4 regions of the Pseudomonas sp. SDO52101_S400 genome follow, and region 2 is predicted to be linked to each of the others. Evidence: predicted binding sites of a transcription regulator. Region 2 holds the regulator's gene; each other region holds the start of a gene.
What was found. Region 2 encodes FliA, which starts transcription of late flagellar genes. Its sites were predicted from a motif close to CTAAAGTTTNNNNNNNNNNNGCCGNTAA; they were not measured.
Positions count from the first base shown of each region.

Region 1: a site for FliA is predicted at 3,281-3,308, ahead of ACW9HX_RS12475 (flagellar protein MotY). Genes of this name have one in related genera too.
Region 3: a site for FliA is predicted at 3,976-4,003, ahead of ACW9HX_RS01365 (methyl-accepting chemotaxis protein). Genes of this name have one in related genera too.
Region 4: a site for FliA is predicted at 2,191-2,218, ahead of motA (flagellar motor stator protein MotA). Genes of this name have one in related genera too.

Region 1 covers NZ_JBSVWF010000020.1:9,746-15,834, reverse strand. The annotation lists gene bfr (bacterioferritin) at 1-110, opposite strand, end outside; gene ACW9HX_RS12495 (bacterioferritin-associated ferredoxin) at 310-528, opposite strand; gene ACW9HX_RS12490 (peroxiredoxin) at 820-1,422, shown strand; gene rnt (ribonuclease T) at 1,497-2,171, opposite strand; gene pyrC (dihydroorotase) at 2,168-3,214, opposite strand; gene ACW9HX_RS12475 (flagellar protein MotY) at 3,374-4,282, shown strand; gene ACW9HX_RS12470 (argininosuccinate synthase) at 4,412-5,629, shown strand; gene ACW9HX_RS12465 (hypothetical protein) at 5,791-6,089, opposite strand, start outside.
Region 2 covers NZ_JBSVWF010000090.1:2,603-8,691, reverse strand. The annotation lists gene ACW9HX_RS27540 (chemotaxis protein CheA) at 1-275, opposite strand, end outside; gene ACW9HX_RS27535 (protein phosphatase CheZ) at 315-1,103, opposite strand; gene ACW9HX_RS27530 (chemotaxis response regulator CheY) at 1,121-1,492, opposite strand; gene fliA (RNA polymerase sigma factor FliA) at 1,660-2,400, opposite strand; gene fleN (flagellar synthesis regulator FleN) at 2,397-3,227, opposite strand; gene flhF (flagellar biosynthesis protein FlhF) at 3,341-4,681, opposite strand; gene flhA (flagellar biosynthesis protein FlhA) at 4,693-6,089, opposite strand, start outside.
Region 3 covers NZ_JBSVWF010000002.1:137,079-143,167, forward strand. The annotation lists gene ACW9HX_RS01345 (aldehyde dehydrogenase family protein) at 1-914, shown strand, start outside; gene ACW9HX_RS01350 (phenylacetate--CoA ligase family protein) at 898-2,181, shown strand; gene ACW9HX_RS01355 (GNAT family N-acetyltransferase) at 2,181-3,107, shown strand; gene ACW9HX_RS01360 (hypothetical protein) at 3,156-3,689, opposite strand; gene ACW9HX_RS01365 (methyl-accepting chemotaxis protein) at 4,071-6,062, shown strand.
Region 4 covers NZ_JBSVWF010000034.1:1,979-8,067, reverse strand. The annotation lists gene dinD (DNA damage-inducible protein D) at 1-19, opposite strand, end outside; gene motB (flagellar motor protein MotB) at 191-1,267, opposite strand; gene motA (flagellar motor stator protein MotA) at 1,271-2,122, opposite strand; gene ACW9HX_RS17815 (HDOD domain-containing protein) at 2,289-3,827, shown strand; gene ACW9HX_RS17810 (rhodanese-like domain-containing protein) at 3,867-4,682, shown strand; gene asd (archaetidylserine decarboxylase) at 4,701-5,561, shown strand; gene ACW9HX_RS17800 (lectin OAA family protein) at 5,622-6,023, opposite strand.

The DNA of each region.
Region 1 (6,089 bases), on a different contig from region 2:
AGGCCCCAATCTTCATACATGCGCGCATGCAGGAAGTACTGATTGATCGCGACCAGCTCATTGGCAAGGATCTTGTTGAGATGCTGGATGACTGTTACGTCGCCTTTCATGATGGGAGTCCTGCCCTAAGTAGCGGTATATAAGGCGGAGTTTGAGCTTGGTATTTATAAGTGTCAAACCTAAGTTATTGAATAATATATGAAAATTAATCGGAATAAGAATGTTTGTGTTCCGCGTCTAGTCGCTAAGCAATTGATTTTCAGGCATAAAAAAACCGGACTTAAGTCCGGTTCTTCGAAATGGGTGCAATCAGGCGGCAGTAAATTCTGCAGGGTAGGGAATCGCGGCCTGGGCGGTTTGCAGCTTGGTCAGGGTTTCGCGTACCACTTCTTTCGCGAGGCAGGCACATTTGCCGCATTGGCTGGCTACGCCGGTGGCCTGACGGACTTCTTTATAGCTGCAGCAACCTTCATAGATCGCTTCGCGGATCTGTCCGTCGGTGACGCCAGTGCAGAGGCAAACATACATAAGTGAGAACCGTCGCTGGTTGTGGCTCAATTGCGATGGATCTTAATGTTAACGAGAATGATTGTCAAAGTGCTTTCCCAACGGTTTTCATCGCGAACGGCTGTGGCTGACGAACGGTGGTGCATGGCTGAATGCCAGCCGGGATTTCGCGAAAAACCGTTAAGGACAGTCGAAAAACGCAGTGTATGATGGTCGGCCCTTGCGAAGGGGGTTTGTGTCACAGGGCTGTCGCCTGAGGGTGGCAGGCTGGCGCGAACCCTGAACTTCAAGTTTCTACACCAGGAGATATCAATGAGCGTACTCGTAGGCAAACAAGCCCCTGACTTCACCGTCCCGGCCGTACTCGGCAATGGCGAGATCGTTGACAGCTTCACCCTGTCCTCGGCCATCAAAGGCAAATACGGCCTGGTGTTCTTCTACCCGCTGGACTTCACCTTTGTCTGCCCGTCCGAGCTGATCGCTCTGGACAACCGCATGGCCGACTTCAAGGCACGCAACGTTGAAGTGGTCGCCGTTTCGATCGACTCGCACTTCACCCACAACGCCTGGCGCAACACCCCGGTCAACAATGGCGGCATCGGCCAGGTGAAATACACCATGGCTGCCGACATGAAGCACGAAATCGCCAAGGCCTACGACGTTGAGTCCGAAGGCGGCGTGGCTTTCCGTGGCGCGTTCCTGATCGACGACAAAGGCGTTGTCCGCTCGCAGATCATCAACGACCTGCCGCTGGGCCGTAACATGGAAGAGCTGATCCGTCTGGTCGACGCTCTGCAATTCCACGAAGAGCACGGCGAAGTCTGCCCTGCCAACTGGAAAAAAGGCGACAAGGGCATGAACGCTTCGCCAGAAGGCGTTGCGGCTTACCTGACCGAGAACGCTGCTGCCCTGTAAGGCGCAACGTCGAGGTACAAAAAAACCGGCTCTTGAGCCGGTTTTTTCATGCGCGGGATTTAATCCGGCGACCATCAGTCGTCGAAGTCTTCCCAGCCGCCCATCTGTTTCCAGCGGTTGACGATGCCGCAGAACAGCTCGGCCGTCTTCTCGGTGTCGTAACGCGCGGAGTGCGCTTCACGGCCATCGAAGTCGATGTCTGCTGCCTGACAGGCCTTGGCCAATACGGTTTGACCGTAGGCCAGACCCGCGAGGGTCGCAGTGTCGAAGCTTGAGAACGGGTGGAACGGATTGCGCTTCATGTCCAGCCGCGCGACGGCAGCATTGAGGAAGCCCAGGTCGAAGCTGCTGTTGTGGCCGACCAGGATCGCCCGCTTGCAACCGTTGGCCTTCAAGGCCTTGCGCACGCCACGGAAGATATCGGTCAGGGCCGTCTCTTCGCTGACCGCCATGCGCAACGGGTGATCGAGTTTGATTCCGGTGAACTCCAGCGCAGCCGCTTCGATGTTGGCGCCTTCGAACGGCTCGACACGGAAGAAGTAGGTGTGGTCCGGGTAGACGAAACCTTTTTCATCCATGGCGATGGTGGTCGCGGCAATCTCCAGCAGTGCGTCGGTGGCCGAGTTGAAACCACCGGTCTCTACGTCGACGACAACCGGCAGGTAGCCGCGAAAGCGTGCTGCCATCGGGTGACGGGAACCGCCGCCACCTTGACCGTCCAGTTCGTCGTCGAAATGGTCTTCACTCACGCGTGTTCCTCCAGCAGGCGCCAGCGCAGTTTTTCACCGGCGCGCAGCGGGATAACGGTCAGCTCGCCGAAAGGCAGGCTGGTCGGGGCGGTCCATTCTTCACGAACCAGAGTAATGCGATCTGTATTCGCCGGCAGGCCATAGAAACGCGGGCCGTTGAGGCTGGCGAACGCTTCGAGCTTGTCCAGCGCATTGCGCTGTTCAAAGGCTTCGGCATACAACTCGATGGCGGCGTACGCGGTGTAGCAGCCGGCGCAGCCGCAGGCGGCTTCCTTGGCGTGCTGGGCGTGCGGTGCCGAGTCGGTGCCGAGGAAGAACTTCGCGCTGCCGCTGGTGGCGGCGTCGAGCAGGGCTTCCTGGTGAGTGTTGCGCTTGAGGATCGGCAGGCAGTAGAAGTGCGGCCGGATCCCGCCCACCAGCATGTGGTTGCGGTTGTACAGCAGGTGATGCGCGGTGATGGTCGCGCCAACGTTGGCCGATGCCTCGTTGACGAACTGCACGGCATCGCCGGTGGTGATGTGTTCGAACACGACCTTGAGCGTCGGGAAACGCTCGACCACGCGGCGCATGTGCTCGTCGATGAAGATTTTCTCGCGGTCGAACACGTCGACGTCGCCACGGGTGACTTCACCGTGGATCAGCAGCGGCATACCGACTTCGGCCATGGCTTCCAGCGCCGGGAAAATCTTGTCGATGCTGGTGACCCCGGAATCGGAGTTGGTGGTGGCGCCGGCCGGGTACAACTTGGCCGCGTGGACAAAACCGCTGGCCTTGGCTTCACGAATTTCTTCGGGTTGGGTACGGTCAGTGAGGTACAGCACCATCAACGGCTCGAAACGACTGCCGGCCGGGCGGGCAGCGAGAATCCGCTGGCGATAGCCGTCGGCTTCAGCGGCGTTGCGCACCGGAGGTACCAGGTTGGGCATGATGATGGCGCGACCAAAGGTGCGCGCAACATCTGCAACGGTATTGGTCAACACGGCACCATCGCGAAGATGAATGTGCCAGTCGTCGGGACGCAGCAGGGTCAGGCGGTCGGACATGAGGGGATTCCAGGCGGGTCAAACTGAGGCGAATGCTACCGGAAAAGACTCTTGCAGGCACTCGCTATCAAGTTTTGCGACGAGCGTCCGATATCCCATAGGTATGCCGTAAACATGTATGTATCGGTCTTTTTGTTGTAGAAGCCAATGGAGCCTCCCGTGCGCCAGCGTTATTTAGCCTTGCTCAGTGTGTTTGCCAGCCTTCCGGCGATGGCGCTGACCTACCAGACCCGTCTGGAGAACATTGAGTGGACGGTCGAGGGCGACAAGTTCGAATGCCGCCTGACGCAGCCGATCACCGATTTCGGCTCGGGCCAGTTCGTGCGCAAGGCCGGGGAGCAGGCGACATTCCGTCTGAACGCCTACAACGCCATGCTCGGCGGTGGTTCGGCGACCTTGATGGCGGCTGCGGCGCCTTGGCAGCCAGGCCGTGGCGATATCAACCTGGGCACGGTCAGGATCGGCAGTGGCAATATCCTGTTCAACAGCTCTCAGGCGCAGGCCGGACAACTGATCAGCGGCCTGATGGACGGACGCAGCCCCGTGGTTCGCCATGCATCGGGCGATGGCCGTGTGTCGGAAGTGCGTCTGTTGCCGGTCAAGTTCAGCAAGGCCTTCAACGACTATCAGGCCTGTGTGGCGAAACTGCTCCCGCAGAATTTCGAGCAGGTCAAACAATCGCAGATCGGATTCCCCGGCGAAGGCATCGAACTGGACGCTGCGGCCAAGGCCAAGCTGCAAGTAATGCTCGAATATATGAAGGCCGATCCGACGGTCAATCATATCGAGCTCGATGGCCACTCCGACAACAGCGGCAATCGCCTGACCAACCGTGAGCTGTCGCGTCGGCGGGCATTGGCGGTGGTCGACTTCTTCAAGGCCAACGGCATCCAGGAATCGCAGATCACCGTGCGCTTCCATGGTGAGCGTTACCCGTTGGTGCCGAACACCAGTGCTGCCAACCGGGCGAAGAACCGTCGGGTCAATGTGCACCTTGCGCGGGTTGCACCGACCACCGCTCCTGCGCCTCAGGCCAGCACACCGGCCAACGCCGCAGCGACTTCCTGACCTGTCGGTCATCGTCGCCCTCTCGACAGATTCTGTCGCTTTGTCGTCTTAAGCTGTCGCGCCTCTGTAAATTATCGCGTTTGAGCGGTAGACTCATCGGCTTTCCGTAGAACCCCGTGGAGTGATGGCATGGCGGACGTAAACAAGGTCGTTCTGGCGTATTCCGGCGGCCTGGACACTTCGGTGATCCTCAAGTGGCTGCAGGATACTTATAACTGTGAAGTAGTGACCTTCACTGCTGACCTGGGTCAGGGCGAAGAGGTCGAGCCGGCTCGCGCCAAGGCGCAGGCCATGGGCGTCAAAGAAATCTACATCGACGACCTGCGCGAAGAATTCGTGCGTGACTTCGTGTTCCCGATGTTCCGTGCCAACACCGTTTACGAAGGCGAGTACCTGCTGGGTACTTCCATCGCACGTCCGCTGATCGCCAAGCGTCTGATCGAAATCGCCAACGAAACCGGCGCCGATGCCATTTCCCACGGCGCGACCGGCAAGGGTAACGACCAGGTACGTTTCGAACTGGGTGCCTACGCGCTCAAGCCAGGCGTGAAAGTGATTGCCCCTTGGCGCGAGTGGGACCTGCTGTCCCGCGAGAAGCTGATGGACTACGCCGAGAAGCACGCGATCCCGATCGAGCGTCACGGCAAGAAGAAATCCCCGTACTCGATGGACGCCAACCTGCTGCACATCTCCTATGAGGGCGGCGTGCTGGAAGACACCTGGACCGAGCACGAAGAAGACATGTGGCGCTGGACCGTCTCCCCGGAGAAGGCTCCTGACACCCCGCAATACCTGGAACTGACCTACCGCAACGGCGACATCGTTGCGCTGGACGGCGTCGAAATGACCCCGGCCACTGTACTGGCGACCCTGAACAAGATCGGTGGTCAACACGGTATCGGCCGTCTCGACATCGTCGAGAACCGTTATGTCGGCATGAAGTCCCGTGGTTGCTACGAAACCCCGGGCGGCACCATCATGCTGCGTGCTCACCGCGCCATCGAATCGATCACTCTGGACCGCGAAGTCGCTCACTTGAAAGACGAGTTGATGCCGAAGTACGCCAGCCTGATCTACACCGGCTACTGGTGGAGCCCTGAGCGTCTGATGCTGCAACAGATGATCGACGCTTCCCAGGTCAACGTGAACGGCGTTGTACGCCTGAAGCTGTACAAGGGCAACGTGATCGTGACCGGCCGCAAGTCCGACGATTCGCTGTTCGACGCCAACATCGCGACCTTCGAAGAAGACGGCGGCGCCTACAACCAGGCTGACGCGGCGGGTTTCATCAAGCTCAATGCGCTGCGCATGCGTATTGCCGCCAACAAAGGCCGCAAGCTGTTCTGAGTCCTTCGGGCCAGACGTGAAATAGCGGTCTTGTCGTTCTGACAAGACCGCTATGCTGCAAAACCTTTCTGTTTACCTGATCGTTGTAGATCAGCGTTCCCGAATTCATCTGTTGTACTGTGTGCATTGCATTAATGTACTTCGTGTCTCTGTGCCTCAATTTAAACTCTTCCCAATACAGTGATGTTCAGCAAGTGAACGTCGTAAATAATACAATACGTCGTCCCTATGGCTTTCCTTCCTCGTTTGAGCGATTTAGCGATGTTTTCTTTCGGTAAAATCTCTGACATATCATTCGTTAAAATGAGGAATATTCTGAGCGAGTGCTTGGCGGGTTGTGGGATTTTTTCCAGGAGTGTGTTTATTTTTGATTCGGCGCTGATGCCCCGAATGTCAATGATACACAGCGTGCTCAGTGGTTTCGGTAGTTTTACAGTTTTAACTCCAGTAATCAGTTGGT
Region 2 (6,089 bases):
ACCACGTCCATCAGTTCTGCATCTACGCGACGCTCACCCTTGCGCAAGATGTCGAACACGTTTTCGGCGATGTGACAGCACTCCACCAGCTCATTGAGCTGAAGGAAGCCGGCGCCCCCTTTTACAGTGTGGAAACCGCGAAAAATTGCGTTGAGCAGATCTGCGTCATCCGGGCGGCTTTCCAGCTCGACCAGTTGTTCGGACAGTTGCTCAAGAATCTCGCCGGCCTCAACCAGGAAATCCTGAAGGATCTCTTCATCGGCGCCGAAGCTCATTAATGGGGTGCTCCTACAGGTCTAAAAACCCAAAAAAACTCAAAATCCAAGGCTGGATAGCAAATCGTCCACATCGTCCTGACCGGACACAACGTCTTCTCGTTTATCGGCATGAATCTGCGGACCTTCACCCTGCGAGAGATGTTTTTGTGGATCTTTTTCAGCGAGCATTGCTGCACGGTCATGTTCGATGCCCGCAAAGCGGTCAACCTGACTGGCCATGAGCACGAGCTTGAGCAGGTTGCTTTCGACTTCGGTGACCAATTGGGTCACGCGCTTGATCACCTGGCCGGTGAGGTCCTGGTAATCCTGGGCGAGCAGAATGTCGTTCAGATTGCTCGACACCGCGCGGTTGTCCGCGCTGCTGCGTGCCAGAAAACCGTCTACCCGACGCGCCAGTTCGCGGAACTCTTCAGCCCCGACTTCACGGCGCATGAAGCGTCCCCAGTCGGCACTCAAGGCCTGGGCTTCGTCAGCCAGACCATTGACCACCGGCGTGGCGCTTTCCACCAGGTCCATGGTGCGGTTGGCCGCCGCTTCAGTCAGCTTGACCACATAGCCCAGACGCTCGGTCGCATCAGTGATCTGCGACACTTCCTCGGCCTGCGGCATATGCGGGTCGATCTGGAAGTTGACGATTGCACTGTGCAGTTCGCGCGTGAGCTTGCCCACTTCCTGGTACAGGCCACGGTCACGGGTCTGATTGAGCTCATGGATCAGTTGCACAGCGTCGCCGAACCTGCCTTTTTCAAGGCTTTCGACCAGTTCGACCGCGTGTTTTTTCAGAGTCGACTCGAAGTCGCCCTGTGAAGATTCGTTATGCTCCATAGCTCCCCCGCGCGTCATCAGCCGATGCGTTCGAAAATCTTCTCGATTTTTTCTTTCAGCGCCTGAGCCGTGAAAGGTTTGACCACGTAGCCGTTAACGCCGGCCTGGGCCGCTTCGATGATCTGCTCGCGCTTGGCTTCAGCGGTCACCATCAGCACTGGCAAGTGCTTGAGTTTTTCATCGGCGCGCACGTGACGCAGCAGGTCGATACCGGTCATGCCAGGCATGTTCCAGTCGGTCACCAGAAAGTCGATGCTGCCGCTGTTGAGCACCGGAATGGCGGTGGTGCCATCGTCAGCTTCAACGGTGTTGGTGAACCCAAGGTCACGCAACAGGTTCTTGATGATCCGCCGCATCGTTGAGAAGTCATCAACGATGAGGATTTTCATGTCTTTGTTCAATTCGACCTCCAAGCAGTCTTAAACGCGCCCAGCACCTGGACGCGCCATTTCAATCAATCCGGCGTAGCACTCGATGACTGTCTGGAGCACAACAGAGCAAGACCGGTGCCGTTCACCACCGCACCAGCCTCGTTCGCAGCGTCCCCACACTGCCTTCAGCGCGCTCGCCACTCCCCCAAACGCCCCCGCAAGCGGGCCGCGCACTGGCTGTGTAACTGGCTGACCCGCGATTCACTGACGCCAAGGACTTCACCGATTTCCTTGAGGTTCAGCTCTTCGTCGTAGTACAGCGCCAACACCAGTCGCTCACGCTCCGGCAAATTGGCAATCGCGTCCGCCAACGCAGCCTGGAAGCGCTCATCTTCCAGATCGCGCGACGGCTCAAGATGAGCACTGGCGCCATCCTCGTGCAGCCCTTCGTGTTCGCCGTCCTGCAGCAGGTCGTCGAAACTGAACAGTCGGCTGCCCAGGGTGTCGTTCAAAATCCCGTAGTAATCGTCGAGACTCAATTGGAGTTCGGCCGCAACCTCGTGATCTTTAGCGTCACGGCCGGTTTTAGCTTCAATCGAGCGAATCGCGTCGCTGACCATACGGGTGTTGCGGTGAACCGAGCGCGGTGCCCAGTCCCCCTTGCGTACTTCATCGAGCATGGCGCCGCGGATCCGGATGCCCGCGTACGTTTCGAAACTGGCGCCTTTGCTGGCGTCGTATTTGGTCGAGACTTCCAACAGGCCGATCATCCCGGCCTGAATCAGATCTTCGACCTGCACACTGGCCGGCAATCGCGCCAGCAAGTGATAGGCGATGCGTTTGACCAGTGGCGCGTAACGCTCGATCAGCTCGTACTGCGCGTCACGTGCCGACTTCTTGTAGAAATTCATACCGCTGGCGGTCATAGCACAGGTCCTGCCGTTTGCTGCACGAGGCGCTCGACGAAAAATTCGAGGTGACCACGCGGGTTGGCGGGCAGCGGCCAGGTGTCGACCTTCTGCGCGATCGCCTTGAACGCCAGCGCGCACTTGGAACGCGGGAAGGCTTCATAGACCGCACGCTGCTTCTGCACCGCCTTGCGCACGCTTTCGTCGTAGGGCACCGCACCGACGTATTGTAGGGCGACGTCGAGGAAGCGATCCGTGACCTTGGTCAACTTGGCGAACAGATTGCGACCTTCCTGCGGGCTCTGGGCCATGTTGGCCAGGACGCGGAAGCGGTTCATGCCGTAATCGCGGTTGAGCAGTTTGATCAGCGCGTAGGCGTCGGTGATCGAGGTCGGCTCGTCGCAGACCACCAGCAACACTTCTTGCGCAGCGCGAACGAAACTGACTACCGAGTCACCAATACCCGCAGCGGTGTCGATCACCAGCACATCGAGATTGTCGCCGATGTCGCTGAATGCCTGAATCAGACCGGCATGCTGGGCCGGGCTCAGGTGAACCATGCTCTGGGTGCCGGAAGCGGCCGGCACGATGCGGATCCCGCCGGGACCTTGCAACAGCACGTCGCGCAGTTCGCAGCGGCCCTCGATCACATCGGCCAGGGTGCGTTTGGGAGTGAGGCCCAGCAGAACGTCGACGTTCGCCAGACCCAGGTCGGCGTCCAGCAGCATGACCCGACGGCCAAGCTCTGCCAGCGCCAGGGACAAGTTCACTGACACGTTAGTCTTGCCGACGCCACCTTTGCCGCCGGTCACCGCGATCACCTGTACGGGATGCATGCTGCCCATGTTATTTCTTTACCTTGTCTTGCATAGACGGAGGCCACATTACTGGCTGCGCGTTCACAACCGGAACAATGCATGGCAGACCATCGATGTAGGTACAAAAACTGTTCATTACCTCAGCCAACCTGCTTGGTCGGACTGTGGTAGATATCAGCGAACATGTCAGCCATGGCTTCTTCGCTGGGTTCTTCCTGCATTTGCACGCTGACGGCGCGGCTGACCAACTGATGACGGCGCGGCAGATGCAGATCATCCGGAATCCGAGGGCCGTCGGTCAGGTAGGCGACCGGCAGTTCATGACTGATTGCCAGGCTCAGCACTTCGCCGAGGCTGGCCGTCTCATCCAGTTTAGTCAGGATGCACCCGGCGAGCCCGCAACGCTTGTAACTGTGATAAGCGGCGGTTAGAACCTGTTTCTGGCTGGTGGTTGCGAGCACCAGATAATTTTTTGACCGAATGCCACGACTGGCCAGACTTTCCAGCTGCATACGCAGTGCCGGATCGCTGGCCTGCAGGCCGGCGGTATCGATCAGCACCACGCGCTTGCGCAGCAGTGGATCCAGCGCCTGCACCAGGGACTGGCCCGGGTCGACGTGGGTTACCGACACATTGAGGATCCGGCCCAGGGTTTTCAACTGTTCCTGAGCACCGATGCGGAAGCTGTCCATGCTCACCAGCGCAATGTTCTGCGCGCCGTACTTGAGCACGTAACGGGCCGCGAGCTTGGCCAAAGTGGTGGTCTTGCCCATGCCGGCCGGGCCGACCATGGCAATGATCCCGCCCTCTTCCAGCGGCTCGACTTCCGGCGTGGCGATCATCCGTGCCAGGTGCGCGAGCAACATGCGCCAGGCCTGACGAGGTTCTTCGATATCGCTGGTCAGCGCCAGCAGGTCGCGGGACAACGGGCCGGACAAGCCGATGCGTTGCAGACGACGATACAGATTGGCCTGGGCCGGACGGCTGCCTTGCAGCTGATTCCAGGCCAGAGTGCCGAGCTGCACTTCCATCAGCTCGCGCAGGCTGTTGAGTTCGAAACGCATCGAATCCAGCGCACGCGGATCGACGCCGGCGGACACCGGAGCAGGCGCAGGTGCCGGACGGGCCGGCGCGGCGTAGGTCGGCTCGGTCAGAGGCTCGGCAGCCGTCAGCGGCAGGCCGGCGGTCAATGGCAGACCGGAGAACAACTGGCGATTGGTGCTGCCGTCGGCTTCGCCGCGCATGCTCAGTTCGGCCTGGGCGGTGACGATGCGCGACTGGGTCTTGCGCAACTCGTCTTCGAGTTCCATGTTCGGAACCCGCGGCGCCAGCGCCGAGAGTTTGTAATCCAGCGCCGCCGTCAGCTCGACGCCGCCGGCAATGCGGCGGTTGCCAATGATGGCGGCATCAGCGCCCAGCTCATCACGAACCAGCTTCATGGCCTGACGCATATCGGCGGCGAAAAAACGCTTAACTTGCATAAACCACTACCTCAGCCGTTGGGCCCTACTGTCGCAACGATGGTCACTTGCTTGTTGTCCGGAATTTCCTGGTAGGCCAGCACATGCAGTCCAGGGACTGCCAGGCGGCCAAAGCGCGAGAGCATCGCGCGAACCGGGCCTGCTACCAACAGGATCACCGGCTGACCTTGCATTTCCTGACGCTGCGCCGCTTCGATGAGCGAACGCTGCAGCTTCTCGGCCATGCTTGGTTCCAGCAGAACGCCCTCTTCCGAGCCTTGTCCTGCCTTCTGCAGACTATTGAGCAATATTTGTTCCAACCTTGGCTCCAGAGTGATAACTGGCAGCTCGGACTCAGTCCCTACAATGCTTTGGACGATTGCACGGGATACGCCAACGCGCACGGCAGCCACCAGCGCGGCGGTATCTTGACTCTTGGCGGCGTTGTTGGCGATGGCTTCGGCAATGCTGCGGATGTCGCGCACCGGCACGTGTTCGGCCAGCAACGCTTGCAGCACCTTGAGCAGTTGCGACAGCGACACCACACCCGGAACCAGCTCTTCGGCCAGTTTTGGCGAGCTCTTGGCCAGCAATTGCATGAGTTGCTGCACTTCTTCGTGCCCGATCAGCTCACTGGAGTGCTTGTACAGAATCTGGTTCAAGTGCGTGGCGACCACGGTACTGGCGTCCACCACGGTGTAACCGAGCGATTGCGCCTGGGCGCGCTGACTGACTTCGATCCACACCGCCTCCAGGCCGAAAGCCGGATCTTTGGCGGTAATCCCGTTGAGCGTGCCGTAGACCTGCCCCGGGTTGATCGCCAGCTCACGATCCGGGTAGATCTCGGCTTCGGCCAGGATCACGCCCATCAGGGTCAGGCGATAGGCGCTCGGCGCCAGGTCGAGGTTGTCGCGGATGTGCACGGTCGGCATCAGGAAGCCCAGATCCTGCGAGAGCTTCTTGCGCACGCCCTTGATCCGCGCCAGCAACTGACCGCCCTGGTTGCGGTCCACCAGTGGAATCAGGCGATAACCGACTTCCAGGCCGATCATGTCGATTGGCGTGACGTCGTCCCAGCCCAGCTCCTTGGTTTCCATGGCGCGAGCCGGCGACGGCAGCAGTTCCTGCTGACGTTTGACCTCTTGCAGCGCCTGCACCTTGGCGACGTTCTGCTTCTTCCAGAACAGGTAGGCACCACCGGCAGCCAGTGCCGCCATGCTGAGGAAGGAGAAGTGCGGCATGCCCGGCACCAGGCCCATGACCGCCATCAGGCCGGCAGCCACCGCCAGTGCTTTGGGCGAGGCGAACATCTGGCGATTGATCTGCTTGCCCATGTCTTCCGAACCGGAAGCACGGGTCACCATGATTGCCGCTGCTGTAGATAACAACAGTGATGGCAATTGCGCCACTAAACCGTCACCGATGGTCA
Region 3 (6,089 bases), on a different contig from region 2:
TGTATGGCGGCTTTTTCAGTTTCGCCAAAGTGCTGGAGCAACTGGACATCACTCACCTGCCGATGGGGGCCCCGGCCGATGATGACTACCGGGAGATCGCCCAATTGATCGTCGAACAGCGGGTGAACACGCTGATCGGCATGCCGAGCACCCTGCACCGCTTGTTTCTCAACGAGCAGACGCGGCTGCGCGCCTATGGCGGGGTCGAAAAGGTATTTCTTGGCGGCGAACACCTCGGCGAACAGAGCCGTCAGTTGCTGCAAGACTGTGGCGTCAGCCTGATCCGCTCGGCGATATACGGCAGTGTCGACGCCGGCCCACTCGGTCACGCGTGCCCAGCCACAGGCGACGGTGTGTTTCACCTTTTGAGCGATATCCAGCATCTGGAAATTGTCCAATTCGAAACCGACCAGCCAGTTCGTGACGACGAGACAGGTCGCCTGGTGTTCACCTCCCTCGCTCGAGAAGGTCAGGACGTTCAGCGTTATGACGTCGGCGACAGCGGTCGCTGGGTCTCTGGTCGCTGCGAATGCGGTCTGGCGTCGCCGCGGTTCGAACTGCTGCAACGCCACGGCAGGTTGGTGCGCATCGGCACCGATTTCATCTGCCTCTCGGAACTGGCGCAGCACCTGCAGACCGAGTTTCAGGTGATCCTCGAACATGCCCCCGACGGACTGGAATGCATGAAATTTCTAAGTGCGCTCGCCCCCCAAGACGTGCATCGCCGATTGCTGGGCTACCCGACGCTGGCAACCCTTGTGCAGACCGGGCTGCTGACAGTGGACGCGCAAATATGCGCCATCGACCGGTTCAGCCGAAACAAACACAGCGGCAAGACCCCGCTGCTGATCGATAATCGAGGAGCCCGCGCCTCCTCCGTTCTGCAAGGAGCTCACCATGAAATCAAGGATTGAATTGCAGGAGCTGGTCGCTTTTGCGCGTCAGCATTCAAGCTTTTACGCCAGCCACTTTGCCAGCGTCCCCGAGCAGGTAACGGCACTGACCGATTTACCCGTGATTGACCCCGCGCACTACTGGAAAGGCAGCCAGGACCTTGACCGCTGGCCGGTATTGACCGCAAGCCTGGGCAACGCACTGGTGTTCAAAACCGGAGGGACCACCAGCGATGGCAAACTGTCGGTCTTCGAGCGGCGGGAATGGCAAACGCTGGTGGAGGATTTCGGTCGCAGCCTCACCGGGCAACTGAACAAGGGCGATCGGGTCGCCAACCTGTTCTTTGCCGGCGACCTGTATGCCAGTTTCATCTTCACTCACGATGCCTTGGCGCATGTCGAGCCGGGCGTCGTGGAATTCCCTTTCACCGGCCACGTCGACTCCACCGTGCTGGCGGATACGATTTCTCGTCATCGGATCAATGTACTGGCCGGTTTACCGGCGCACATGTTGACCTTCGCCGCGTGGCTGGAACGCCAGGGGCGGCGGCTGGAGTGCATCGAATGTCTGCTCTATGGCGGTGAAAGCCTGTTCCCGGCGCAGTTGCAACTGCTCGGCCGGGTATTCCCCAATGTACGCGTCACCTCCATGGGGTACGCCAGTGTCGACGCTGGCCTCATAGGCACCAGTCATCGCGACTGCGCCTTGGGTGAACACCGGATGGCGAAGGGCCACAGCGTGCTGGAAATCCTCGACGAACAGACCGGCGAGGTGATCGAGGAATGCGATCGCACAGGACGTCTGGTGATGACCAATCTCACCCGGCGACTGATGCCGTTGATTCGTTACCCGGTCGGCGACCGCGCCTGCTGGCGAGAACTCGAGCGAACACCCAGGCGCAAATTCGCGTTGATGGGCCGCAGCGCCGACAGCCAGCGAGTCAGGGTAGGAATCCTGACACTGCTGCCCGATGAAATCGGCGAAACGGTGCGACGCCTCACCGGCAGTGACGATTGGCAATTGGTGATCGAACAGGCCGGAACGAAAGATATCCTGCGCCTGAAATGGGCTCCGGACGCTGTGCAATCCGCAGACACAGACCGAAGACTGCACAGCGCGCTGATTGAACGTTACCCGTTGATCAAACAACTGAATGCCGATCACTTGCTGGACGTGGAGATTCACTGCTGCACGGTTCAGGACCTGTCACGCCATCCGCGCTCCGGCAAACGCCAGCGCGTACTGGATCTGCGCGTCTACGACAGCCCGCCCATGGAACACCGCTGATGGAAACAGTTACCCTGCGCAGTTACCGCAACAGCGACGCTGTGGCCGTGAGCAACCTGTTCCGAAAAACCTACGGCGATCTTTACGCCCAGCCTCACGTCTATCTGCCCTGCATGATTGATCGCAACCATGCGCTGGGGCGCTGGCACTCTCTGGTCGCCGTCGCCGAAGATCAAATGCTGGGACACGCGACCTTGATTCGTGCCAAGGGATCGCACATCGCCGAGCTGGCGTTGAGCGTGGTTGACCCTGAAACCCGAGGTCAGAACATTGCCACCCGCCTGGGACGGCAGCTGTTGATTCATGCGCAAGCCCTGGGATACCGGGGCGTGACGATCAAACAGGTCACCGGCCATCCTTACACACAGCGCATGGCAGCCAGTCTCGGCTTTCAGAGTGTCGGATGGCTGCCCGACCATGTCCCGTCTCCATTTAATGCCTCGGCGCGGGAATCGCTGGTCATCGGTTACACGCCTGTCGACGATAACCGACGTCCGCTCCCGACCCAGGCGTGGCCCGAAAGCTGCCGGGATTTCATGAGGCAGATGTGCAGCGTGTTCGGAACACAGGACAAGGCCGCGCCCTGGGTGGGCGAACCGGTGCAGCTGGAACAACAATTGAACCGGTATGAAGGCATTTTCAAAGAGATCGATGGCGGCTTGCTCAAGCAGTTGCAGGAACTGCCGGCGCATTGGCTCATTTCAGTCAGGCTCAGGCTGGCAAAGGAATTCGCAAGCGCTTTTCACTTGCTGACGACGGCGGGATTCGTGTTCACCGGGGTGGTGCCGGATGAGAGAGGAGCTGGCTGGCTGGCGTTGTTTCATCGTGGCGCCAGGCCACCGGCGTTGACGCTGATTTGCCCGCAGATGCAGCGGCTGCATGACGACCTGCAATCGCTCATTGCCAAGCCATCATCGTCCGTGTAACGCAAGAATGCCCAGGCCCTGCGCATCGGAGGGCCTGGTTTTACGCGATCAAGCCTTGGCGCTGACGCCTTTGTCGGTCGGAGGCGGACGTTCACCGCCCTGTCCGTAGGTTTTCAGGCTCTGCAGCACATAAATGGCTTTCTTGTACTCCGGGATCAACGTATTGGCGTACTTGTTGCCCTTGAGGCTGTTGTTGTTGATGGTGTCCAGTTGCGTGGCGAAATATTCCAGCGCATTGAACTTGGCATCCGGGTCTTTCTGAATGCCGAAACGATCGAACTTGTCACCGGCATTGAGCAGCGTCATCGAGGTCACTTCGGAAATGAGGCCCCGGCTGCGCAGGAAGTCAGTCAGTTTGCCCAATTGCTTGGGAGTGACGTTTTCCGGATCGAACCCCTTGATGTTCTTGTGCAAACGCTGCTTGTCCATTTCCGCCGTGTTGAGAACGGTGGGGTCGTTGCCGACCAGGGCCAGCATCTGCTTGACCTTCACGCTTTGAGAAACCGGTTTGCCCGCGCTCCCTGCATCTCGAACCAGCAAACCTGCCTTGGGCTGCCACGCGCCGGTATAACCAACGGTCATGAGCGTGCTCCTTGCGAAAAGAACATGAAAATATCCTTGTGGAACGTCTTGAGTTGCCCGGAGTATCGGCCGGCAAACTGATGTCACCAATCTGTTTTTCACTTTTTTACAAATTTTGTACATTCTCGATACAAAGCACTGCAAGCCCCGCAGATATTGAGCCAGAGCCGCTTGGCCAGTCCGGCGAAAATCGGCTTTTTACTCTAACGAACGGGCTGGTTAGTTTGCATGTGTCGGATCTGTTACTTGCCGGTCAGCGTTTCAAAACTTTTTAGCACGTGAGTACCTAAAGCTTCCTCGCGCCGCGACGATACGTAAGGGATACCCCTACTGTTTTACTCCTCGCCCCTAATAAGAAACGCTGCTCAAGGACCGGTCTCCATGCCCGCATTCCGTACCATTCAGGCTCGCTACACGCTGTTTCTGGTTCTATTTATCCTGTTGCTGTCGGTCCTGACCGTGGTAGGCATCAGCCAGTTGGTCGCGCCGAAACTGCGTCATACCGAAGAGCAGGTGGTGCTCAACCGCATTGCCGAGGTCGCCGAGCAGATCCAGGGCGAACTGAACAAGGTTCAATCGCAGCAACGCAGCATCACCCAGACCATCCCGCTGCTCGACAGTGCCGCCATCGATACGGTGCTGCCGGGGCTGGTGGACCAGTACGGTGAATTGAAAGTATTTGGCGGTGGTATCTGGCCACTGCCCGGTCAGCGTGAGGCGGGACGCAACAAGTTCAGCACCTTCTGGCACCGCGACGGCTCCGGCAAACTGGCCGTGAACACCTTCTGGAACAGCGACGCAGCGCCCAACTATTACGACCAGAGCTGGTACAAGGGCGGCCTGCAGACACCGCGCGGCCAATGCGCCTGGGCCGCCGCCTATAAAGACGATGCCAGCGCCGAGCCACGCACCAACTGCGCCATGGCCATTCAGAAGAACGGCACGACCTGGGGTGTATCTACCATCGACGTGACGCTGGGCTTCTTCAACGACCTGGTGGCGCGCAAGGAAAAAGACCTCAGTGCCGAAATGCTGATCGTCGAGGCCGACGGCAAAATCATCAGCAACAGCTCGCGCATCAATGGCCCGATCGTGCTGAAAAACATCAGCGACCTGGCTGGCAGTTCACCTTTCGCGAGTCAGGTAAAGGCTGGCTTGCAGCAACGTGATCAGGCCCAGCGCGTCGAGTTCGACAACAACGGTGAAGCCAGCACTTTCTTCATGCGGCCGATCGAAGGCACGCCCTGGTTCCTCGCCACCGCCCTGCCGACCAAGTTGATCACGGCTCAGCGCGATGACGTGCTCAGCACCCTGAGCCTGTTGCAGATCCCGCTGGTGATCCTGCTGGTGCTGTGGCAGGTCTATGCGATCCGCCAATTGATCCAGCGCATGAAGGCCCTGAAAGCCAACATCGATCTGCTGTCCAGCGGCGATGCCGACCTGACCCGACGCATCACCATCCGTGCCGAAGACGAACTCGGTGCGATCGGTCACTCGGTCAACACCTTCATCGCCTACCTGCAAAACATGATCGGCGAAGTCACTCAGGCCACCGGCGCCATGGCCTCGAGCCTCGACAACCTGCAACGCACGTCGCAGCACACCAGCCAGATCCTGCTGCGCCACGCTTCGGAAACCGATCAGACCGTCACCGCCATCAACGAGATGAGTTCGACCGCTGAAAGCGTCGCCCAGAATGCCGCTGAAACTGCAGCCTTCACCCAGCGCGCCAACGAAAATGCCGATCGCTCGCGGGTCGTGGTGGGCGAAGCCTCAAGCAGCGTCGTCGCGCTGATCGACGAAGTGGCCAGCGCCACGCACAAAGTCGAAAGCATGCAACAGGACGCACAGCGCATCACCGAAATCCTCGGTGTGATTGGCGCTATTGCCGGCCAGACCAACCTGCTGGCGCTGAACGCCGCCATCGAAGCGGCCCGCGCCGGTGAACAGGGCCGCGGCTTTGCGGTAGTGGCCGACGAAGTCCGCGCCCTCGCCGCCCGTACCCAGGCCAGCACCTCGGAAATCAACGAAATGTTGACCCGCCTGACCCAAGGCGTGAGCTCGTCTGTCAGCGCCATGGAAAACACCCAGGCCAGTTGCCAGTCCGCCGCCGACGCCACGGCGCGGGTCAACAGCGGGCTGGACGAGATGGCCGGTTCGGTCAGCCACATCAACAGCCTCAGCACGCAAATTGCCACCGCCGCCGAACAGCAGAGCGCCGTCACCGAAGAGATCAACCGCAGCATGGTGCAGATCCGCCACATGGTCGATGAACTGGTACAAAGCGGTCAGGCCAGCGAGGTCAACACCCGACAACTGCTGGAAGCCAACAGCCGGGTCAGCGCAATCATGGGCCGGTTCAAGGTGCGCTGATCCCCGGTTTCCTGACAGATCTGTCAT
Region 4 (6,089 bases), on a different contig from region 2:
AGATTGTCTGATTTTCCATCGTCACGACTCCTTGTGGTTCAGAAGGATTTGTATTCATTGCTGGCCATTTAGAGCAAAACACCCGTGTGCAAGCTGATAGGGGATTATCCGTGAGAGGCTGATCAAAAGTGTGCCCAGTCGTCGCACAGGGCACAAAAAAGCCGCGATCATCTCGCGGCTTTTTTATGGATCACTGCTTCGGCGCGGGGGCCGGTGCAGGTGTGGGTGCAGCGGGCGCCGGGGATGGCGCCGCACTACCTGGCGCGGCCGGCTTCGGTGCCGCGTCGTCAAACAGGTTCAGCCGCTCGCGCAGTTCGTGCGCAGGCACTGGCTGCTGATCCGCCGGCAAGGCGTTCGGGTCGACCGGTTTGGCCGGATCCGCGCCGTTCTGCCCTTCGGCCGGTTTCGCAGGTTCAGCGCCTTGCGAACCTTCGATGGCGGCCTGGGCCTTCTTGGTCAGCACCACGATGTCGATGCGGCGGTTGACCGGGTTGAACGGGTTCTCCTTGTCGAACAGTGCCGACGAGGCGTAACCCACCACCCGCGCCACTTGCCCGTCCGGATAGCTGCCCGCCACCAGTGCACGCCGGGCGGCGTTGGCACGGTTGGCCGAGAGTTCCCAGTTACCGAAGTCACCGGTGCCGGTGTACGGCTTGGCATCGGTGTGGCCGCTGATGCTGATCTTGTTCGGCACCGCTTTGATGGTGTCGGCCATGGCCAGCAGGATGTCTTCGAAGTACGGCTTCAGGCGTGCAGAGCCGGAGTCGAACATCGGCCGGTTCTCGGCGTCCATGATCTGGATGCGCAAGCCGTTCGGCGTGATCTCGAACAGGATCTGATCCTTGAATTTCTGCAGCTGCGGGTTCTCGTCGACCTTGTTCTGCAGTTCTTGCAGCAACAGTTCCAGACGTTCCTTCTCGACCTGCTCGGCCATGCCTTCAACCTGCTCGGTGTCGACCGTGACCTTGTCCGGTTGCGGCTGCGACTTCACTTCGGGGTTGAGGGTGTTTTCCGGTGCGAGGGTCGGCGTACCGCCCAGATCGATGATGTACGGCGTGCCGCTCTCGGAGAAACCGACCGGGTCCTTGAAGTAACCGGCGATGGCGATCTTCTGTTCCGGGGTCGCGGTGGACAACAGCCACAACACCAGGAAGAACGCCATCATCGCCGTCGCGAAGTCGGCGAAGGCAATCTTCCACGCCCCGCCGTGATGCCCGCCGGCGATGCGCTTGACGCGCTTGATGATTATCGGCTGGTTATTTTCCATGACTTAACGACCGCGAACGGCTTGTTCCAGCTCGGCAAAGCTTGGACGGTGAGCCGGGTACAGAACCTTGCGACCGAACTCGACAGCCAGCGACGGCGGCATGCCGGACGCCGAAGCCACCAGCGAAGCCTTGATAGCTTCGTAAACGTTCAGCTCTTCCTTGGCATCGTGCGCCAGGGAGTGTGCCAGCGGGCCGAAGAAACCGTAGGCCGCGAGAATACCGAAGAAGGTACCCACAAGTGCCGCACCGACGTGCAGACCGATGGACTTCTGATCGCCTTCACCCAGCGAGGCCATGGTCACCACGATACCCAGTACCGCCGCGACGATACCGAAACCCGGCATGGCGTCGGCGATGCCGTTCACCGCGTGAGACGGATGCTCGAGGTCTTCCTTGAGGCTGTACAGCTCCATGTCGAACAGACCTTCCAGTTCGTGAGGAGCCATGTTGCCGGAGGACATGATGCGCAGGTAATCACAGATGAACGCGGTCATGCGTTCGTCTTTCAGCACTGCCGGGTACTTGGCGAAGATCGGGCTCGCAGCGGCATCTTCGATGTCGCCCTCGATGGCCATCATGCCTTCGCGGCGGCTCTTGTTGAGGATCTCGTAGATCAGGCCCAGCACTTCCAGATAGAACGTGTGGCTGAAACGCGAGCTGAACATGCTCAGGGATTTCTTGAGCACGTGCATCGTCATGTAACCGGGGTTGGCCTGGAGGAATGCTCCGAGTGCCGCACCGCCGATGATCATCACCTCGAAGGGCTGGATCAGTGCGGCAATCTTGCCGTGGGAGAGCACGTATCCGCCGAGCACGCTCGCGAATACGACGATGATGCCGATAATTTTAGCCATAGGTAGAAAGTACTTATTTAAGTCGGGTTCAAGGTCATATTCGGAAGTTAAAAAATCTCTTCTTCTACTTATCGGCAAAACTGCGCCAGACTATAGCCAGTTCAGGCGAAAAGCCAATTTAGCCCATGCCGGGCGCGTCTACAGTCAGTGAAGATCTCGTCCAGACATGGCTAATGAAACGAACGTCCCACACGTAAAACCCACCACACTCGACGGCTGGGTGAAGCTGCTCGACAGCGTGCGCCTGCCGGTGCCGCAAGAAGCCCACGATCGTGTCTGCCGTGCCATCCGCGACAATCGCAGCTCAATGCGCGACATTGCCGACCTGATGCAGGACAGCCCGGCGCTAGCGCTGAGCATCATTCGTGAAGCCAACCGCCACACTCAGGGCAGCATGACCACGCCTGCGGAGAACCTCGAGGTCGCGATCAATCGCCTCGGCCTCGCCCGCACCGAAGAACTGCTGGCACGTCTGCCTGCCGAGCCGCAGGCGCAAATCCCCCAGGCCTTGCGCCAGTTGCAGATGATCAGCCAGCACGCCACGCAACAGGCCAACGGCTTTTTTGCCAGTCGCCTGGCGCGGCTGTGGCAAGACATCCATTGGGGCAGTCTGCTGTTTTTATCGCCGCTGTGGCCGTTGGCGCTGACCTTTCCCAAACTGCTCGAAGAGTGGGAAGTCCGGGTGATCCACAAGGGCGAGTCGGCCCGCGACGTCGAAAAGCAATTGTTCGGCGTACGCCTGCTGAAAATCGGTGAAGCGCTGGTCGAAGTCTGGCGCCTGCCGATCTGGGTGCAGCAGGGTTATCGATTGCTGCTCACCGAACAGCGCGAACTGGTCAAGGTCCTGCGCATCGCCCGCGATGTGGATCATCCATTGCGCCAACAGAATCGCCTCGATGATGACCCGACCCTGCGCCACTGGCTCAACCAGCCGGCCAACACCGTGCTGCTGGCCAACGGCCTGGCGCTGTCGGCACAACAGGCCTGGGACAGTCCGCACAGCGAGCGCTGGCAGTACCTGACCAGCCTCTATCTGCAAATCTCGATGGACGAAGTGCAACAACAGTTGCACCAGCAGGCCGCCAACAGCGCGCGACGGCATTCGATGCCGGATCTGTGGCACCCGGCGGTTTCCCTGCTGTGGCCGTGGGGCACCCGCCGCCTGCCCGCCGGCATGTTGCCGGCCGCCGCACCCAATACCGAAGACCTGGCCAAGTGGCGCCGGCAATGCGCCGAACTGCTGGCCGAGCCGAGTCGCTTCACCAATGCCATGCACTTGACCATCGCCGCCCGCGACACACTGGTGGCCAGCGGCATGCGCCGGGTGATGATCCTGATGGCCGACCGGACGCAGTCCAGTCTGCGCGTGCATCAGATTTCCGGCCTGCCGAAGGAAGCCGCCGCGCTCAACTTCGTCGTCAGTCAAAGCACCGTGCTGCAACGCTTGCTCGCGCAACAGGCACAAGTGCGCATCACCCCGGACAACAACGCCCAGTTTTCCGCCCTGCTGCCGCCCTCGCTGCGCACGCTGTTCCGGGGCGAACACCTGTTCCTGCGCTCGCTGGTCAATAACGGTCGGGTGATCATGATCGTGGTCGCCGATCAGGGCGGCGGGCCGTTCGCCGACATCACCGTGCAAGCCTTCGGCAAAACCGCGCAGTGCATCGAGAAAGCCCTGCACAGCTTTAGCCAGCGCGGCCAATGACAGCTACAATCCTTCCCCTTTGTGCTCTGGAGACCTCACATGTCTGACTTCTCTGGCCTGGCGCTGGTGATCGAGCCGAGCGACCTGCTCCCGCGCCTCGACGCCCGCAACCTGATTCTGGTGGATCTGACCAGCGCCGCCCGCTATGCCGAGGGTCATATTCCCGGCGCACGCTTTGTCGATCCGAAGCGCACCCAGCTGGGCCAGGCACCGGCTCCGGGCCTGCTGCCGACAAAAGAAAAACTCGAAGAGCTGTTCGGGGAACTGGGACATCACAAGGACGCGGTCTACGTGGTCTATGACGACGAAGGCGGCGGCTGGGCCGGGCGTTTCATCTGGCTGCTCGACGTGATCGGTCACCACAAGTACCACTACCTCGACGGCGGCTTGCCGGCGTGGCTGGCGGAAGGTTCGCCGATGTCGATCCAGATCCCTCCTGTCGTCGGCGGTCCGGTAGCCCTGACCCTGCACAACGAACCGACCGCCACCCGCGAATACCTGCAAAGCCGCCTCGGTGCCGCTGACCTGGCGATCTGGGACGCTCGCGGGCCACTGGAGTATTCCGGCGAGAAAGTCTTGGCAGCCAAGGGTGGGCACATCCCCGGAGCGGTCAACTTCGAATGGACGGCAGGCATGGATCAGGCGCGTCAGTTGCGTATCCGCACCGACATGCCGCAGATCCTCGAAAGCCTCGGGATCACCAAAGACAAAGAAATCATTACCCACTGCCAGACCCATCACCGGTCAGGTTTCACTTATCTGGTGGCCAAGTCCCTCGGTTATCCGCGGGTCAAGGGCTACGCCGGTTCCTGGGGCGAATGGGGCAACCACCCCGACACCCCCGTCGAGCTTTAAGGATTTTTAAGGACAGTCATGAAAGAGCGTTTGTTTATCATCAGCCAGTACCTGCTGCCTCACCATTTGCTGTCGCGCCTGGCCGGCTGCATTGCCGAGTGCCGCGTGCGCTGGTTCAAGAATGCCTTTACCACCTGGTTCGCCAAGCGTTATCAGGTGGACATGTCGCAGGCGCTGGTTGAGGACGTGACCGCTTACGAGCACTTCAACGCCTTCTTCACCCGCGCCTTGAAAGACGGCGCACGTCCTCTGGACCAGACCCCGGGCGCGATCCTCAGCCCGGCCGACGGTGCGATCAGCCAGCTCGGCCCGATCGAACACGGTCGCATCTTCCAGGCCAAGGGCCACAGCTTCAGCGTGCTGGAACTGTTGGGTGGCGACGCGGCCAATGCTGCGCCGTTCATGGGCGGCGAATTCGCTACCGTTTACCTGTCGCCGAAGGATTACCACCGCGTGCACATGCCGCTGGCCGGCACCCTGCGCGAGATGGTCTACATCCCGGGCCGGATCTTCTCGGTCAACAAGACCACCGCGGAAAACGTCCCTGAGCTGTTCGCGCGCAACGAGCGCGTAGCGTGCATCTTCGACACCGAGCGTGGGCCGATGGCCGTGGTGCTGGTGGGCGCGATGATCGTGGCGTCGATCGAAACCGTGTGGGCCGGCCTGGTCACGCCGCCGAAGCGTGAGCTGAAAACCTTCCGCTACGACGAAGCCGCCCGTGCGCCGATTCATCTGGAAAAAGGTGCGGAACTGGGGCGCTTCAAGCTGGGTTCGACCGCGATCGTGCTGTTCGGGCCAGATCAGGTGAAGTGGGTTGAAGAACTGAAAGCCGGCTCGCCGGTACAGATGGGCCAGGCCCTGGCATTGCCGAACGCCTGAACCTGTTGATCCGCCCTTTCGCACGTCTGCGAAAGGGCGGACACGACCTGGGTGGCGCCGTTACTCTATCTGCCCACGGAAGCCGATTGGCCCTTCGTTGGCGTAGGTGTTGGTGCCGCTGAGGTTTTTCCCGCCGTCACTCGATGTGACGCTCAACGCGATAACGTTCTGGTTATCCCGACCGCCGATCACCCATTTGCCACCTGGATGCCACGGGGCATCGTTGCCACCCCACTGGTTCTCGACGTTGTACTGGTTCTGGCCAGTGCGCTGAGCCTTGAAGCCAATAGGGCCTTCGCCGGCGTAAGTCATGGTGCCGGTGAAGCTTTTGCCGCCATCGCCAGACTTGATCTCGATCGCGACGACTTTCTGGTTGTCCCGCGCGCCCAGTACCCAGGTTCCACCCGGATGCCAAGGTGCCGAACTACCGCCCCATTGATTTGCCACTGCGTATTTAGACATGAACCTCATCTCCTTGAAGTTTTCAGAGACCTGCCCGTCGTAAGCGGCAGACCGTGCAACCGTGCG